DNA from 4 places in the Paenibacillus tritici genome. Region 4 is predicted to be linked to each of the others. Evidence: predicted binding sites of a transcription regulator. Region 4 holds the regulator's gene; each other region holds the start of a gene.
What was found. Region 4 encodes Rex, which represses fermentation and respiration genes when NADH is low (regulators of the CRP and FNR family bind a similar motif). Its sites were predicted from a motif close to TTGTGAAATATTTCACAA; they were not measured.

Region 1: qoxA (cytochrome aa3 quinol oxidase subunit II) is a predicted target of Rex. The motif match lies at 566-583, and genes of this name have one in related genera.
Region 2: KDC22_RS01215 (phosphoketolase family protein) is a predicted target of Rex. The motif match lies at 869-886, and genes of this name have one in related genera.
Region 3: adhE (bifunctional acetaldehyde-CoA/alcohol dehydrogenase) is a predicted target of Rex. The motif match lies at 959-976, and genes of this name have one in related genera.

The regions. Positions count from the first base shown of each region.
Region 1 is NZ_CP073365.1:1,098,869-1,101,075, reverse strand. It holds gene KDC22_RS04645 (polysaccharide deacetylase family protein) at 1-321, opposite strand, end outside; gene qoxA (cytochrome aa3 quinol oxidase subunit II) at 850-1,866, shown strand; gene qoxB (cytochrome aa3 quinol oxidase subunit I) at 1,910-2,207, shown strand, end outside.
Region 2 is NZ_CP073365.1:251,333-253,539, reverse strand. It holds gene KDC22_RS01215 (phosphoketolase family protein) at 1-756, opposite strand, end outside; gene KDC22_RS01210 (hypothetical protein) at 1,096-1,668, shown strand; gene KDC22_RS01205 (hypothetical protein) at 1,778-2,089, shown strand.
Region 3 is NZ_CP073365.1:5,030,661-5,032,867, forward strand. It holds gene adhE (bifunctional acetaldehyde-CoA/alcohol dehydrogenase) at 1-883, opposite strand, end outside; gene KDC22_RS21895 (ABC transporter substrate-binding protein) at 1,332-2,207, opposite strand, start outside.
Region 4 is NZ_CP073365.1:4,784,950-4,787,156, forward strand. It holds gene KDC22_RS20695 (amidohydrolase) at 1-698, opposite strand, end outside; gene KDC22_RS20700 (redox-sensing transcriptional repressor Rex) at 685-1,338, opposite strand; gene dinG (ATP-dependent DNA helicase DinG) at 1,515-2,207, opposite strand, start outside.

The DNA of each region.
Region 1 (2,207 bases), 3.7 Mb from region 4:
CTTCAGCGGAACCATTAGCTTGCCATTCTGCACAAATGTACTCATAGGCACCACTTTGCCGTCTTTGAGCATAGCCCCGCCGTCGTTCTTCAGCAAGGTCAGGGAGCCGGAGCCGCCAGAGATGTGAATCCCGTTAGCCAGACCGGTGAGGGTCCATTTCAGTTCATCCGCCAGAGAGCGCAGCGGAACATAATAGGTGCCTTTGTCAGATACAGCTTCGATCGCACTTAATTTATCGTTTACTCCAAGCTTCAGAGTAGTGCTATTGCCTTCAGCGTTAGCCGGGATCTGCACAAGACCCATAATTAGGAATAAGGACATGAATAACAGCAGTATTTTTTTGATACGCACAGCAGCAGTCTCCAATCTATGTATATTTGTCTATCACTTTATCACATATAGATATAACGTAATTTGAGAGATTGTAACCGTAAGCTAAAAAATTGTTACTCTCTGCAATGGGAAATGAGGGTTCGTCACTATTTTCAGAAAGCAGGCATTTTTCGTCGAATGCTGTCGCAGCAAGCGATAAGCGGTTAAATTACGGGTTTTTTACCCCAAATAATTGTGACAAAATTAATAACAATCATGAAATATTGAACAAAAATTGAACAACCTTAAAATTAGCTAAAGTGCGCCACTACAGTGATCTTTATCATACCCTTAGGTAGTTGTAACAATTTGATCACACATATTTAACTTGTTCGCCATTTTTAAGGACTTTATTAGCTTATTATACAAAATATGTATTTTGCATTATGGGTAAGTAGTTCTTACTATAGATACAGATCAATGTAAGTCCGTTAATGAACGGCGAATGAAAAGTAGTATTGAAGGAAGGAGTTCTATATGAAAAAAAAGGGACCGTTATACGCTTTGTTTCTAAGCCTGATCCTTCTCCTGCCGGGATGCAGCTCGATCGCTGTTCTGAACCCGAAGGGGCCGTCTGCAAGAACGTTATCTGACACCATTATCCTCTCTATCATTGTTATGCTTGGTGTTCTGGCTGTTGTCTACATTCTATACATCTTTGTACTGGTGAAATATCGTGCGAAGAAGAGTAATGAGGATTACATCCCTAAGCATGAGGAAGGCAACGTGGTACTGGAGGCCATCTGGATTATCATCCCGATCATTATCGTAGCCTTCCTGTCCGTTGTGACCGTCAAGACAACTACTGAGGTGGAGAATGTGGCTGCGGACTATAAAGATCAGACTCCGCTGGTCATCTATGCTTCCTCTTCCAACTGGAAATGGCATTTCAGCTATCCTGAAGAAGGAATTGAGACGGTGAACTACGTGAATATGCCGGTTCATCGTGCAGTTGAATTCAGAATGTACTCATTCGGCACCATTACCAGCTTATGGATTCCACAGCTTGCCGGTCAAAAGTACGCCATGAGCGACATGCTGACAACGCTTCATCTGTCCGCAGATACCGAAGGCTCTTATATCGGGAAAAATGCGAACTTCAGCGGTAAGGGCTTTGCCCACATGGAGTTTGAAGCGCTTGTCTTAAGTAACAAGGGTTATGAGGATTGGGTCAAGGAAGTGAAGGAAACCGCTCCTAAGCTTACTGAGGAAGAATTCAAGGGCCTGCTTGCCACGGACTACCTTGGACGCAAAACCTATTCTTCCACCCATCTGGAGTTCAGCCCTCCACCGGGTGACCACAGTGAGCATATGAGTGGTCACGGCAAGGAGATGGATATGGACAACGGCAATCCGGAGCATCAGGATAACAAAGAAATCCATCCTTCTCCCGAGCCGTCCAGCGGAACGGAATTTGACAGCGAACCTCATCCGGAGGTCGATCAGCCGCTGCCAAGCTCACCGGTGGATGAAAGTACACATGAAGGACACTAGCTCTGAAAGAGCTTGATGCAACACACTGAAAGGAGCTACCCTAATGGATTTAGACAAATTTAAGGTTCACGGCGAACCCTTGATATACGGGGCCATGATCAGTATTGCACTGGCCACCATCGGGATTCTCGTAGGGCTTACCTATTTCAAGAAATGGGGATACCTGTGGCGCGAGTGGCTGACAACGGTTGACCACAAAAAAATCGGGATCATGTATATCCTCGCAGCGCTGCTGATGCTGTTCCGCGGCGGTGTAGATGCAATGATGATGCGTCTGCAGACGGCTGCGCCGGAAATGAAATTCCTGGATGCGCAGCATTACAATGAGGTCTTCACCACCC
Region 2 (2,207 bases), 3.2 Mb from region 4:
TTCCGGGTGCAGCAGATCCGGATTCTCGCCTTCCACGAAGAAGGCCTCCCAGCCATTTCCGGCAAAATAGGCGGTTAACTCTTCTCTGCTCATACGGGACAGTATGGTAGGGTTGCTGATCTTGAAGCCGTTCAAATGCAGAATCGGCAGGACCGCGCCGTCTGTAATCGGGTTGATGAACCGGTTGGAGAACCATGAAGCAGCCAGAGGACCGGTTTCCGCTTCGCCGTCACCTACAACGACAGCCGAGATCAGATCAGGATTATCCAGAATTGCGCCAACACTATGTGACAGGGAGTAACCCAGCTCGCCGCCTTCATGAATCGATCCCGGTGTTTCAGGAGCAGCATGGGAGGCCACGCCGCCGGGGAAGGAGAACTGTTTGAATAATTTTGTGAGTCCAGGAATATCCTGAGTGATCTGCGGGTAGATCTCGGTGTAGGTTCCATCCAGATAAGAGTTCGAGACCATGACCTGGCCGCCGTGTCCGGGACCCTCCACATAGAACATATTCAGATCATATTTAGTAATGACGCGGTTCAGGTGGGCGTAGATAAAGTTCTGCCCCGGGATCGTTCCCCAGTGTCCGATCGGCTTCACTTTTACGTCTGCGTCCTTCAAGGGTTCTCTTAACAACGGGTTATCCTTCAAATAGAGCTGACCTACGGAGATGTAATTGGTTGCGCGCCAGTAAGCGTCAAGTTTTGCCAAATAAGTTTTAGAAGAATAATCCACCTGTGCGGTTAATAATCCCATGTCTTCCACTCCTAATTTTTGTCTTTGTATTTTGAATGTATCACTTCTACAGTTACATCATACATCGGCATTTGAGAAATTCAATCTTTTTAACAATTGATACGGTCCAATATTGTGAAATTTTGAACATAGTATGAAATCGAGAGCAATAAATTTATATATAACCTTTATTTTATAATTTATGTAAATAAATTATATTCAAATTTTCGATGAAAATGCTGCTATAGCTTCTCCCTTCTAGACATCACCATTCCGAATACGGTATCATTTTGGAATTACTTACAAATTTAAATCATAAGCATATCACCCAGCTGCTATCAGGAAGGAGATCAGATATTCGTGAGAACTTCATCCACCCCCTCCCGATCCCGTATTACGGTAAAAGTGACCCTTACAGGACTTGTCCTTCTTGCCGCAATCGGCCTGTGCCTTTGGACAGGGTTCGGTTTATTCTTTGCCAAAAGCGGATACTTTTATCAAAAAGGAATCGTCCGGGCCTTAAATGCAACCTATCAATCTGAATTTGTTATCGTGTCTAAAGAAGGATTAAATGAGGACGGGTATCAGGTGTTTAAGGCATCACCGGCGAATGACCGCAGCTTGGTATTTACGGTAAGCCGCACCAACGGCCATGTGGATGGTGGTCTTCCGCTTAGGAGACAGCTCAGCAACAATTATGAGGAAACCGCTCAAAATAAGTATTATCCTCTTCTGGTTAAGAAATATTTTGGCATTGAGCTGCAGGATATTCCTATGTCTATTTATCGGGGAACCCGTTCGTCCCGGGAGATATCTGATGAAAATTACGTAGCGGTGAACCGGGAGAATCTGGACGAGATCGCCTCCAAAGCCAAAGCATTCTTCAGTGAAGCAGAAAGCCACCGTCTAAAACAACTTTTTCTCCCGTTTTGAAGATGACCTGGGCGTTTCCTCCGAAGATGCAGGCTTAGCTATTCAGCGGCTTGAATTGCCAGGCTTTGATTTTAAAGTAGGAGAGCACTGAAAAAAAGGATTCCGGCCTTTGAGTGAAGAGGAGCTTAAACAGAAAATCGTAAGTCAGGGGGGACGGGGGATTGCCGATCGGGTGGCCTATACCTTTGATACAGAATATCCGGACTTCAGCGGGAATTTCGCAATAAAGTTTACAGGGAAAGATCTAAACAGCTTTGAAGCCTATGTGTCCGCCCACACAATAACAGCAGAGAAAAGGGAGGAAGCTCTTGCTGAAATTTATGAGGCCTACACCAGGGTGATTATGTTTATCCCTAAGCTGCCGCTTAACATGACCGCTCTTAATCTGAAGTACGAAACCAACACGGAGAAGAGTCAGTAACCCTCAAGAAAGAAGAGATAAGTAAAGTCAGCAGCCTGGTTGCCCTGAAAGAGCTGTTCAAGCACTCCCAACAAACCGTAAACCCTCGCTAAACCGAAGCTAAATTATATGCAGATCC
Region 3 (2,207 bases), 250 kb from region 4:
TTGTCAGCTTGGCAGCCTCTTCTTTGTTAACAAAGTAGCAGCCGTTCGCAATCATCTTCTTCTTCACTTGGTCGAAAATAGCTTCTTCAATGATAACCGCTTGCTCGGAAGCACAGATCATGCCGTTATCGAAAGTCTTCGACAGGATAAGGTCAGTAACAGCCTGATCAATGTCAGCACTCTTCTCAATGAAGGCAGGTACGTTACCAGGACCTACGCCGAGTGCCGGTTTGCCGCAGCTGTAAGCTGCCTTGACCATTGCCGATCCGCCGGTTGCCAGAATCAGCGCAACGTCCGGATTGTTCATCAATGCGTTTGTTTTATCCATTGTAGGAAGTTCAATCCATTGGATGAAGTTCTCAGGTGCGCCGGCTGCTACGCCTGCATCATGCAGAATTTTGGCTGCTGCCGCACTGCACTCTTGCGCTGACGGGTGGAAACCGAATATAATAGGGTTACGTGTCTTAGCGGAAATCAAAGCTTTAAACATCGTGGTGGATGTTGGGTTGGTTACCGGTGTGATACCCATAATGATTCCGACTGGTTCAGCAATCTTCTGGAAGCTGTCATAAGCGTTATCCTCAATAACGCCTACAGTCTTGTCGTACTTAATTCCGTGCCAGATATATTCAGTGGAGAAGATGTTCTTCGTGATTTTGTCTTCGTATACTCCGCGTCCTGTTTCTTCAACAGCCAGTTTTGCCAGGTACATATGCTTGTCGAGTCCAGCCAGTGCCATTGCATGAACGATTGTGTCTGTCTGCTCTTGATCCAGGCCCATGAACGCTTCGTGGGCTTTCTTTGCTTTATCCACCAAAACCTGAATGTACTCTTCAGCGGTGGTTTGTTTCACTTGGGCGGCGACTTCGTTTTTAACTGCCATCTCCCTCGTCCTCCTGTCAATTTTTAGGTTGTTTCTTTCTATACATTTATCTTAGCACATCCGTTTCACCTTGTATAGTGAAATCTTTCACAAAGTTTAAAGTTTTTTTTGAGTTGTTTTCAAAGCGCTTTCATTCGATCATATACCGGTATTTCTTCCATATTATATGTAATATTTAATTGATATTTGTCTGTTCTGCGAACTGCAATCCTCCAGTTCCATCTTTAGTGTGTTCATTCTCGATCCATTCTCGCTTTTCTCCCGATTGTCACCTCTAAATAATGGTAACCGTATCCAATTATTCAATAGATATTTTGCCCCCGCGTTCATCCAGGTACACTATGCCCAAATTATAAATATAAATTACAGCGAGAAGTGTAAGGATGATTGATCAAAAAACAGGAGACGGCATCGCTGCCGTCTCCTGCTTGATTATTATCGCCGGGTACTACTCCACTTTGATGGTATCGAAGAATTTCTTCTGCACCGTTGAAGCTGCGGCATCTAGCTGCGCCTTGGAGTCCGTGCCTTCCTTGGCGAACAGCTCCTGAATCACGTTGGACATCGTCGCATAGTAATCCTGGGTATTGTACTGGGCTTCAGGCTTGCCGTCCAGCAGTGCCATAATGTCCGTATTATATTGATAGACAATGTCGGAGTACTTGTCGTATACCGATTTGGTCTTCTTGCCGAACTCGGAATCCGCAGCATAGTAATCGAGCAGCGGCGGAATAAAGTATTTGCCGTCCGCCTTGCGCTGCTGCAGAATCGCATCAAGCGCCTCCAGGCCTTTGTCAGAGAAGTAATCGAAGGTAATGTATCGGAAAGCCATCTCCTGCTCATCCTTGGTGGCGTTCGGGTTAATGACCAGATAATCCCCGCCGAGTACACCGGTATGCTTGCCGCCCTTCTCAGCCGCCGGCATCGGATAAGTCAGAACATCCTCAGGCTTCAGTCCGCCCTGATTGAGCGCCTGTTCAATGACACCGTCTGATCCGGCCATAACCATCGCTGTGCGGCCCTGCTGGAAGGCGCCTACCGCATCGCCCCAGCCAAGCGCCCAGTCCTGGGGAACCGCTTTGGCTTCCCATCTCAGCTTCTTATAGAAGTCCAGCGCTTTGATACCGGCCTCGGAATTGAAGGTTGCCACTACCTTGCCGCCTTCAATCTTCTGAATCTCCCCGCCTGCTTCGAACAGGAAGTTGGTCCAGTTCCAGCCTGCTTCGTTGCCTTTCCCCATTGGAGCAATACCCGAGATTCCCTTTTTGGGATCTGCTGCTCCTTTGGCCGTGTTCAGCATATCCTCCCAGGTCCAATCCATTGC
Region 4 (2,207 bases):
GGACGGAGTCCGTAGTCGGCAACATTCTGCTCCACTTCATGGCGCGTCTCGGACATATGGGTGTGCATCGGGAGATCCAGATCATGCGCAGCCTCTACAAATTTCACGAAAAACTCTGGAGGACAGGTGTAAGGGGCATGCGGCGAGAGCATCGTAGTAATTCTGCCGTCGGCCTTGCCATGCCAGTCACGGGCAAATGCAATCGCCTCTGCGAGCTTGGACTTCTGCTCCTCTTCCGGGCATAGCCCGATCACGCCGCGCATCAGCACAGCCCGAATCCCGGATTGTCCGGTCACTTCTGCTACCCGGTCCATATGATCATACATATCGAGGAAAGTCGTCGTCCCGCCCTTCAGCATTTCCAGCACGGACAACGAGGTTCCCCAATATACATCATCACCAGTGAATTTCGCTTCCATCGGCCACATCTTCTCCTGCAGCCAGGTCTGAAGCACCATATCATCACCGTATCCGCGCAGCAGCGACATTGCCGTATGCCCATGGGTATTCACAAGACCCGGCATGAACAGCAGACGGCTGCCGTCCACCACCCGAGCATTCTCTTCCATGACAGGCTCAGCTTCACCTATGTAAGTAATCAGATCGTCCTCAATGGTCATATACCCGCTTAGAACCGGCTTGTCACTGCCCGGAACCAGGAAACGGCCATGCTTGATTATCGTCTTATTGCTGCTCATCTTCGGTCTCTTCCTTTCCATCATGCAAATAATAGGCCAGGCTCTGCAGATCGGTGGTAAAGTCTGCGGCATGAATCCGGATATTGGCAGGAGTCTTGAGAATAACCGGTGCGAAGTTCAGAATAGCCTCGATGCCGGAGTCTACAAGAATATCAGCTACGTTCTGGGCTTCGCTGTCCGGTACGGTAATGATCCCGATGCGGATTCCCTGGGAACGGATCGTATCGCCGAGCTCTTCCATCGGCTGCACAACCAGTGAGTTGATCTGCTGGCCCACCTTCGGCGGGTAAGCATCGAAGACGGCCGTAATCTTCATCGTATCCTTCAGATAGGCATTGTAATTGGACAAGGCATGGCCAAGATTACCGGCGCCTACCAGAGCGACGTTGATTTGCTGGTCAAGCTTCAGGATATGACGGATTTTCTCGATCAGATAGGATACATCATAACCGATGCCTTTTCTGCCGAAATCACCGAAATAAGCCAGATCCTTACGGATCTGAGCAGGGTTCAGATCAAGCTTCTGGCCCAGCTCCTGAGAAGAAACGGTTGAGATTTCGCGTTTTTGGAGATCGTTCAGGAAACGCAGGTACACTGGAAGCCTGCGGACGACAGCCTCCGATATTTTATCCGATTTCATGTTTTCTCCTCCTAAAAGTTTGGATAGCATACGCTTCCTTGTATAACTTCGCTAAACTTGCCTCGAAAGCCAATTATAGGAACCGTGCCCCGCCGCCTGCCTGACTCAGCAGCTACAGCCGGGGCGCGGATCTTCAGGTTAACCATAACTTATTCATCATATCAATAGCAGAGGAATTAGGAAACCCCGCCTTCTTCCAGCCATTCGGCGATCCTCGGGACCATCTGATCCGTCAGCATATGCTCCATCTTGGGGCCGGGCAGAGAATACAGGAAGTATTTGCCATAATAAGATTCAATGACCCTGGTATCATATACAATAACGATTCCGCGGTCCTGCGCCGTGCGGACCAGCCGCCCGAAGCCCTGCTTGAAGCGGATGACGGCCTGCGGGACGGACAGCTTCATGAACGGATTCTTCTTCTGTGCCTGGAGCAGCTCCGACTTCGCCTCAGCCAGCGGATGATTCGGCGGCTGGAACGGAAGTCTGACGATCGCCAGGCAGGTCAAGGCTTCCCCGGGGATATCCACCCCTTCCCAGAAGCTGCTGGTCCCCAGCAGCACAGAAGCCGAGCTGTCCTGGAAGCGACGGATCAGCTTGCTCCGGCTGCCGCCCTCCACCCCTTGTCCAAGCACCGCGATATCCTGCGAGGCAAGCGCCTCCTTCAGCGGATCATAGACCTGGCGCAGCATCTTGTACGAGGTGAACAGCACCAGCATCCGTCCCCGGGTAGCTACAGCGGTCTCAGCAAGGGAATGCACCAGCGTGTCCACAAAACGGGCATCCCCTATACTTCCCTTGACGCTCGGGAAGTCACGGGGGATCACCAGCAAAGCCTGCTCCCGGTATTTGAATGGCGACGGAAGCAG